2 regions of the Micrococcus sp. 63XJN7_8_ISO-PGPR-S23-253 genome follow, and region 2 is predicted to be linked to the other one. Evidence: predicted binding sites of a transcription regulator. Region 2 holds the regulator's gene; the other holds the start of a gene.
The links. Region 2 encodes HspR, which represses chaperone genes until heat shock. Its sites were predicted from a motif close to AAGTTGAGTCNNNNNGACTCAACTT; they were not measured.
Positions count from the first base shown of each region.

Region 1 (3,393 bases), 250 kb from region 2:
CAGCACCGCGAGCGCGGCCTGGAGCGCCTCGAGGTCGGCGGGCTCCTTCTTCTTGCCCTTGACCTCCTTCTCGACGCGCGGGATCGCCTTCTCCACGGTCTGCATATCCGCGATGATCAGCTCGGTGTTGATGGTCTCCATGTCCGAGGCCGGGTCCACCTTGCCGTCCACGTGGACGACGTCGCCGTCGTCGAACGCACGCACCACCTGGGCGATCGCGTGGGCCTCACGGATGTTCGCCAGGAACTGGTTGCCCAGGCCCTCCCCCTCGGAGGCGCCCTTCACGATGCCGGCGATGTCCACGAAGGACACCGTCGCCGGCAGGATGCGCTCGGAACCGAAGATCTCGGCCAGCTGCGGCAGGCGCTCATCCGGCAGGTTCACCACGCCCACGTTCGGCTCGATCGTCGCGAACGGGTAGTTCGCCGCGAGCACGGTCTGGCGCGTCAGCGCGTTGAACAGGGTCGACTTGCCCACGTTGGGCAGTCCCACGAATCCGATAGTCAAAGCCACAGTCCGGCAGTCTACCGGCGGGCCCGTCCGGAGCCGTATGGCACCGGCCCCGGGCGAGCAGGCGCAGACGGGCGAGGAGATCGCCGACTACGTGCGCCGCACCCACAACACCGTGTACCACCCGGTGGGCTCGGTGCGCATGGGCGCCGACGACGACGCCATGAGCCCCCTGGACGCCCGCCTGCGCGTCAAGGGCGTGACGGGGCTGCGCGTGGCCGACGCCTCCGTGATGCCCGAGCACGTGACCGTGAACCCCAACATCACGTGCTTCATGATCGGTGAGAAGGCCGCGCAGCTGATCCTGGCCGACCGCGCCTGGCCACCACGCAGATGCGGCGGGCCCCCCGGTGGGGGGCCCGCCGCATTCGCGTTCGGGGGACGGGCCGCGCGCCGGTCACGCCGGGCGCGGCTCCGTCAGAGAGCGATCACTCGCCGGAGGCCTCGGCGGTCTCGCCCTCCACGGTCTCCGCGGCCACCGGGGCGGCGCCGCCGTGGGTGACGGAGATCTTGCGGGGCTTGGCCTGCTCCGCCACCGGGATGGTGAGGGTCAGGACGCCGTCGCTGTAGTCGGCCTCGATGCGGTCGAGGGCCAGGCCCTCGCCCAGGGTGAGCTGGCGGGCGAAGGTGCCGGCGGAACGCTCACGGGTGAGCCAGCGGCGGTCCTCGCGGGCCGGGTCCTCCTTGCGCTCGGCGCGGACGGTGAGGGTGCGCTCCTCCACGTCCACGTCGATGGAGGCCGGGTCGACGCCGGGCAGCTCGACCTCGGCGACGAAGGCGTCGCCCTCGCGGTACAGGTTCATGGGCATGGACGCGGTGCCGGTCGCGCGGGTCGTCAGACCGTTCACCAGGCGCTCCATCTCACGGAAGGGACGCTCCATCTCACGGAACGGATCGATGGGACGGGCCATGTCGGTTCACTCTCCTCGGAAGTCGGGTGGGCGCCGCTGACACCGCGGCGTCTGACCACCACAACAGCACGCCCGGCGAACCTATTCCAGAAATCTGCGCGAACTCCGCTCAACTTTCTGGAGGACGGCCCGCCCGCCTCGGCGGGGCCCACCCATGACATCCGTCATGGCGCATTCCTGACGTCTGCCGCTCCCGCGGGGCGCGCCCCGCGGCGAGGCTGGAGCCATGAGCAACGCACCCGCACTCGCAACCCGGGGACTCACCCGCCGCTTCGGACCGGTCCGGGCCGTGGACGCAGTGGACCTCACCGTCCCCGCCGGCGAAGTCCTCGCCCTCCTCGGGCCCAACGGCGCCGGCAAGACCACCCTGCTGGACATGGCCCTGGGCTTCAGCCCGCCCTCGGACGGCACGGTCCGCGTCCTCGGCTCCGACCCCGTCGCCGCCGTCCGCCAGGGCCGGGTGGGCGCGGTGCTGCAGACGGGCGGCCTGCTGGAGGACCTGAGCGTGCGCGAGACCGTGGCCATGGTGGCCGGCTGCCACCGCCGCCACATCGGCGTGCCCGCCGCCCTCGAGCGCGCCGGCCTCACCGGGCTGGCCGGCCGCCGCGTGAAGAAGTGCTCCGGAGGCGAGCGCCAGCGGCTGCGCTTCGCCCTGGCCCTGCTCACCGACCCCGAGCTGCTGATCCTGGACGAGCCCACCGCGGGCATGGACGTCCGCGCCCGCCACGACTTCTGGGACACCATGCACGCCGAGGCGGACCGGGGCCGCACCATCGTGTTCGCCACCCACTTCCTCCCCGAGGCCGAGGACTTCGCGGACCGGATCGTCCTGATGCGCGAGGGCCGGATCCACGCGGACGGCACGCCCGCCGAGCTCGCCACCGGCGGGTCCGTCACCCTCACGGGCCGCTGGGCCGGCGGCGGAGACGATCCGGACGCGCCCGCCCGCCTCGCCGCCGCCCTGGGCCTGCCGCAGGACGCCGTCCAGCTCGAACCACAGCACCTCTCCCCCGACCGCCTGCGCGTGCGCGTCCCCGCCGGGGGCTCGGTCACCGGCGACGACGTCGCCCGCCACCTGCTGAACGAGCGCCTCGTCGAGGACCTGGCGATCACCCACGCCTCCCTCGACGACGTGTTCCTCTCCCTGACCGACGCAGGCCAGCCGGCACCCTCCGAGCCGCAGGAGTCCCTCGCATGAGCACGACCACCACCGCCCCCGGCCGCCTGGTCGGCTACGCACGCCGCGAGTTCGTCCGCAACGTGCGGATGATCGAGAGCTCGTTCTTCATCGTCGTCCTCCCCGTGGCGCTCTACCTCATGTTCGGCGCGCTCTCCGACTGGGGTGACCTCCCCGCCGGCCACGGGAACGTGTCCGCGTACACCATGACCGGCATGGCCGTGTACGGGGCGGTCATGGCCACCACCTCGATCGCCGGCTCGGCCGCCGTCGAGCGCCAGTCCGGCTGGGGCCGCCAGCTCTCCCTGACCGCGCTCACCCCGGGCGCCTACCTCGCCGGCAAGTGCCTCGTGGCCCTGGCCATCGCCGCCCTGCCCGTGCTCGCCGTGCTCGCCGCGGGCGCGCTCACGGGCGCCGAGCTCGACGGCCCGCTGCGCTGGCTCACGACGGGCGCCCTCGCCCTGGTGTCCTCGCTGCCGTTCGCGCTGTTCGGCCTGGCGGCCGCCCTGCTCTTCCGTTCGGAGGCCGCCGTGTCCGCGGCGTCGGGCATCCTGGTGGTGTTCGGCTTCCTCGGGAACCTCTTCGTCCCGCTCTCGGGGATCATGCTGGACATCGGGCGCTTCACTCCGGTGTACGGGGCCGGCGTCCTCGCCCGGTGGCCGCAGATGGAGGGAGAGAGGGCACCGATGGGAACGGAACCCGCCGCCGCCGCGGACCCGCTGTGGCTGCCGCTCGTGAACCTGCTGGCCTGGACGGCCGTGTTCGCGACGGTCTGCCTGCTCGCCTCCCGCTCCC
Region 1 is NZ_CM149673.1:642,545-645,937, reverse strand. It holds gene ychF (redox-regulated ATPase YchF) at 1-513, opposite strand, end outside; partial or broken gene AC0VX4_RS03095 (GMC oxidoreductase) at 560-826, shown strand; gene AC0VX4_RS03090 (Hsp20/alpha crystallin family protein) at 939-1,421, opposite strand; gene AC0VX4_RS03085 (ABC transporter ATP-binding protein) at 1,648-2,619, shown strand; gene AC0VX4_RS03080 (ABC transporter permease) at 2,616-3,393, shown strand, end outside.
Region 1: a site for HspR is predicted at 1,513-1,537, ahead of AC0VX4_RS03090 (Hsp20/alpha crystallin family protein). Genes of this name have one in related genera too.

Region 2 (3,393 bases):
GCGGCAGCCGCGGACCCCGTGGACCACGAGGGCGGCTGGGCGCCCCGGTTCGAGGGTCGACCGATCACGAGCTTCGAGGCGAAGTCCCAGCGGGCCGGGCGTCTCGTGTTCGACCTGGCGTACCGCCGCCGCTGAGCACGGGGCCCGACGGGACGGCTCAGGCCGGGGCGACCGGCCCGGCCGGGTCGGCGCCGTCCGGGACGGGCGGCAGCGGCAGGCCGGCGGTCACCCGCGCGGTCGCCGCGAGCGTCACGGACCCGGCGTCCCGGTAGCCCCTCGGGGCGTCCCCGGGGGCCGTCGGCGACCAGCGGGCCGTGTGGTGGCCGCGGACGGCGGCCCCCGCCAGGCCGGGCCGCGGGGCCACCGGCAGCACGGCGGCGTCCGTCCAGTCCCGACGACGGCCCACCGCACGGCCGACCCGGGCGAGGAGGTCGCCCGGGGCCAGGGCGCGGAACACCCGTCCGGACCGCAGGCCGAGGTGCGCGGCCCGGGCTGCCAGGGCGGCGGGCAGCCCGACCGCGCCCGAGACCACGAGGGCCTCGACGGGACGCTCGGCCGGCCACGGGGCCTCGGCGTCGTCGGGCTGCAGGCCCCGGTCCGCGAGCAGGCGCAGGGCGTGCGCGGCCACGAGCGAGCCGTACGAGTGGGCCTCCACGGCCCCGTGCACGGCGGTCCCGCGGACGCGCAGGGCCGGGGCGGCGTCGTCGTCCTCCCCCGGCCCGTGGCGCAGGAACTCCCACCAGGCCCGCACATCCGCGGCGAGCATCGCGCCGCCGCGCCGGCCGGGGCCATCGAGCACCACCCGCCAGGGCGAGGGCGCGGGGTAGCCGAGCCACGCGATGACGACGGGACGGGGTGCGCCGGCGGCACGCTGGGCGGCGGCGAGGTGGGCGGCCTCCCGGGCCGTCCCCCACATGGCCGTCTGGGGGCGGATGCCCATGCCGGAGACGAGCCAGGTCAGGTGGGTGGCGGTCGCGGGGTCCCCCGCGGCGACCACGGCGCGCGGACCGTCCGGTCCGTCGAGGACGTAGTCCAGCAGATGCCGGGCGGGCAGCTGCGGGTCCATGCCCTCCGGCTTGAGGGCGTGGACGATCCCGTCCAGGGCGCTGCGGGCCCGCCGGCCCAGGCCGTCGCGCCGGGCCATGTCGGTGCGCAGCCGCTCTCGGACGCGGGACCGTGCGGCCGCCCCGAACGACGCCCGGCTCAGTCCTGCTCGGGCTGCCACGTGAGCACCCGTCGGGGGACCGCGACGCCGGAGGGCAGCGTCCGCAGGACACCCGGGGAGGCCTGGCCCGCGGCGTCGGCCTCGGTCCGTGCCGCGGCCTGGCGGCGGGCGGCCATCCGGTCGGCGTACCGGGCCGAGACGTCGCCGCCGGAGCCCACGGTGAAGACGCGGGCCAGGCGGGAGGCGTGGTGGAGGCGGTCCACCTGGGCCGACAGTTCGACCACGGTGTCCTGCAGCTGCTCGACCTCGCGCTGCAGCGCGATCACGCGGCGGATGCCCTCCAGCGAGATGCCCTCGCCGCTCAGGGCCTGCACGGTCTGGAGCCGCTCGACGTCGGCCAGGGAGTAGCGGCGGTGCCGTCCGCCCTGGCGGGCGGGGACCACGAGGCCGAGCCGGTCGTACTGGCGCAGGGTCTGCGGGTGCATGCCCGCCATCTCGGCGGCCACGGAGATCACGAAGACGGGGGCGTTCCGGTCAGGACCCCGCTCGCGGCCGCGGTCCGCGCGGGCGGCGCCGTCGCGGGCGCTCACCAGGCGGCCTTCCGGGCCAGCTCCCGCCGCGGATCGTCGCCGGCCAGGGCGGACTGCAGGGCCTCGACGGCGGCGCGGGCGTCGTCGTTGAGCTCGGTGGGCACGGTGACGCGCAGCTCCACGAGCAGGTCACCCGTCCTGTTCCCGCGCTCGACACCGCGGCCCTTCAGGCGCAGCACGCGGCCGGACTGGGAGCCCGCCGGCACCTTCACCTTCACGGGGCGCTCCAGCGTGGGCACCTCGATCGTGGCGCCGAGGGCGGCCTCGGGGAAGGTGACGGGCACGGTGATGCGCAGGTCGTCCCCGTCCCGGTGGAAGAACTCGTGCTCGCGCACGCGCACGGTGACCAGCAGGTCGCCGCGGCCGGCCGCACCGGGCGCGCCCTTGCCGCGGGCACGGACCTTCTGGCCGTCACGGATGCCCTTCGGGATCTTCACCTCGATCGTCTCGCCGTCCGGGGCGCGCAGGGACACCGTGGTGCCCTGGATCGAGCCGCGGAAGGAGATCGTGGTGGTGGCGGTGCGGTCCGCGCCCTTCGTGGGGCGCGGCCGCGCGTAGCCGGCGTCGCCGAAGCCGCCGGGGCCGAAGCCGCCGGTCTGGCCTGCGGCGCCGCCGAACATCCCGCTGAACAGGTCCGACAGGTCGGGCCCGGACTGCGTGGTGCGGGGGCCGCCCCCGCCGCCGAACATGCCGCCGAAGACGTCCTCGAAGCCGCCGCCGTCGGCACCGCCCGGGGCGGAGAACCGGGCGCCGCCGCCCATCGCGCGGATCGCGTCGTACTCCTGGCGCTCCTGGGGGTCGCTCAGGACGGCGTACGCCTCCGAGATCTCCTTGAACTTCTTCTCGGCCGCCTCATCCCCGGGGTTCTGGTCCGGGTGGTGGGTGCGGGCGAGCTTGCGGTAGGCCTTCTTCACATCCGCATCGGAGGCGTCCTTGGACACCCCCAGGGTCGCGTAGAAGTCCTTGTCCATCCAATCCTGCGAGGCCATGGTGCCTCCTCTCGTGTGTATCGGTCAGGGGGTCGGCCGGCGGCGGGGTGGGCCGCCGGCCGACGGGGTCACTCGTCTCCGGCGGAGACCATCACCTGGGCGGCGCGCAGCACGCGGCCGTCCCGGAGGTAGCCGTTGCGGAAGACCTGGACCACGTGGTCCGCGGGCACCTCTGCGTGCGGCTGGCGCATCACGGCCTCGTGCACGGCCGGGTCGAACTCGACGCCGGCCAGGGCCTCCTGGTCGTGACGCTCGAGGCCGAGGCCGGCCAGGGCGGTGTCGAGCTTGGTCGCGATGGCGGCGAACGGACCGTCCGTCAGGTCGCCGGCGGCGCGGGCGGCGTCGATGTCGTCGAGCACCGGCAGCAGCGCGGTGACGGCCTTGAGCACGCCGGCGTCCCTGGCCAGGTCGCGGTCGCGGTCCACGCGGCGCTTGTAGTTCACGTACTCGGCCTGCAGACGGCGCAGGTCGGTCTCGAGCTCGGCCTCGCGATCCGAGGCCGCGGGCTGCGGCGCCTCGGCCCCGGCCTCGTCGAGGATGCGCTCGGCCTGGGCGAGGGCGTCGCCGTCCTCGGCCTGCTCGGCCGCGCTCTCGGCGGAGACGCGGGGCTCACCGGTCTCGGGGTCGATGCGGCGACGGTCATTGAACA
Region 2 is NZ_CM149673.1:393,149-396,541, reverse strand. It holds gene trmB (tRNA (guanosine(46)-N7)-methyltransferase TrmB) at 1-135, shown strand, start outside; gene AC0VX4_RS01865 (alpha/beta hydrolase) at 158-1,225, opposite strand; gene AC0VX4_RS01860 (heat shock protein transcriptional repressor HspR) at 1,204-1,755, opposite strand; gene AC0VX4_RS01855 (DnaJ C-terminal domain-containing protein) at 1,752-2,744, opposite strand; gene AC0VX4_RS01850 (nucleotide exchange factor GrpE) at 2,813-3,393, opposite strand, start outside.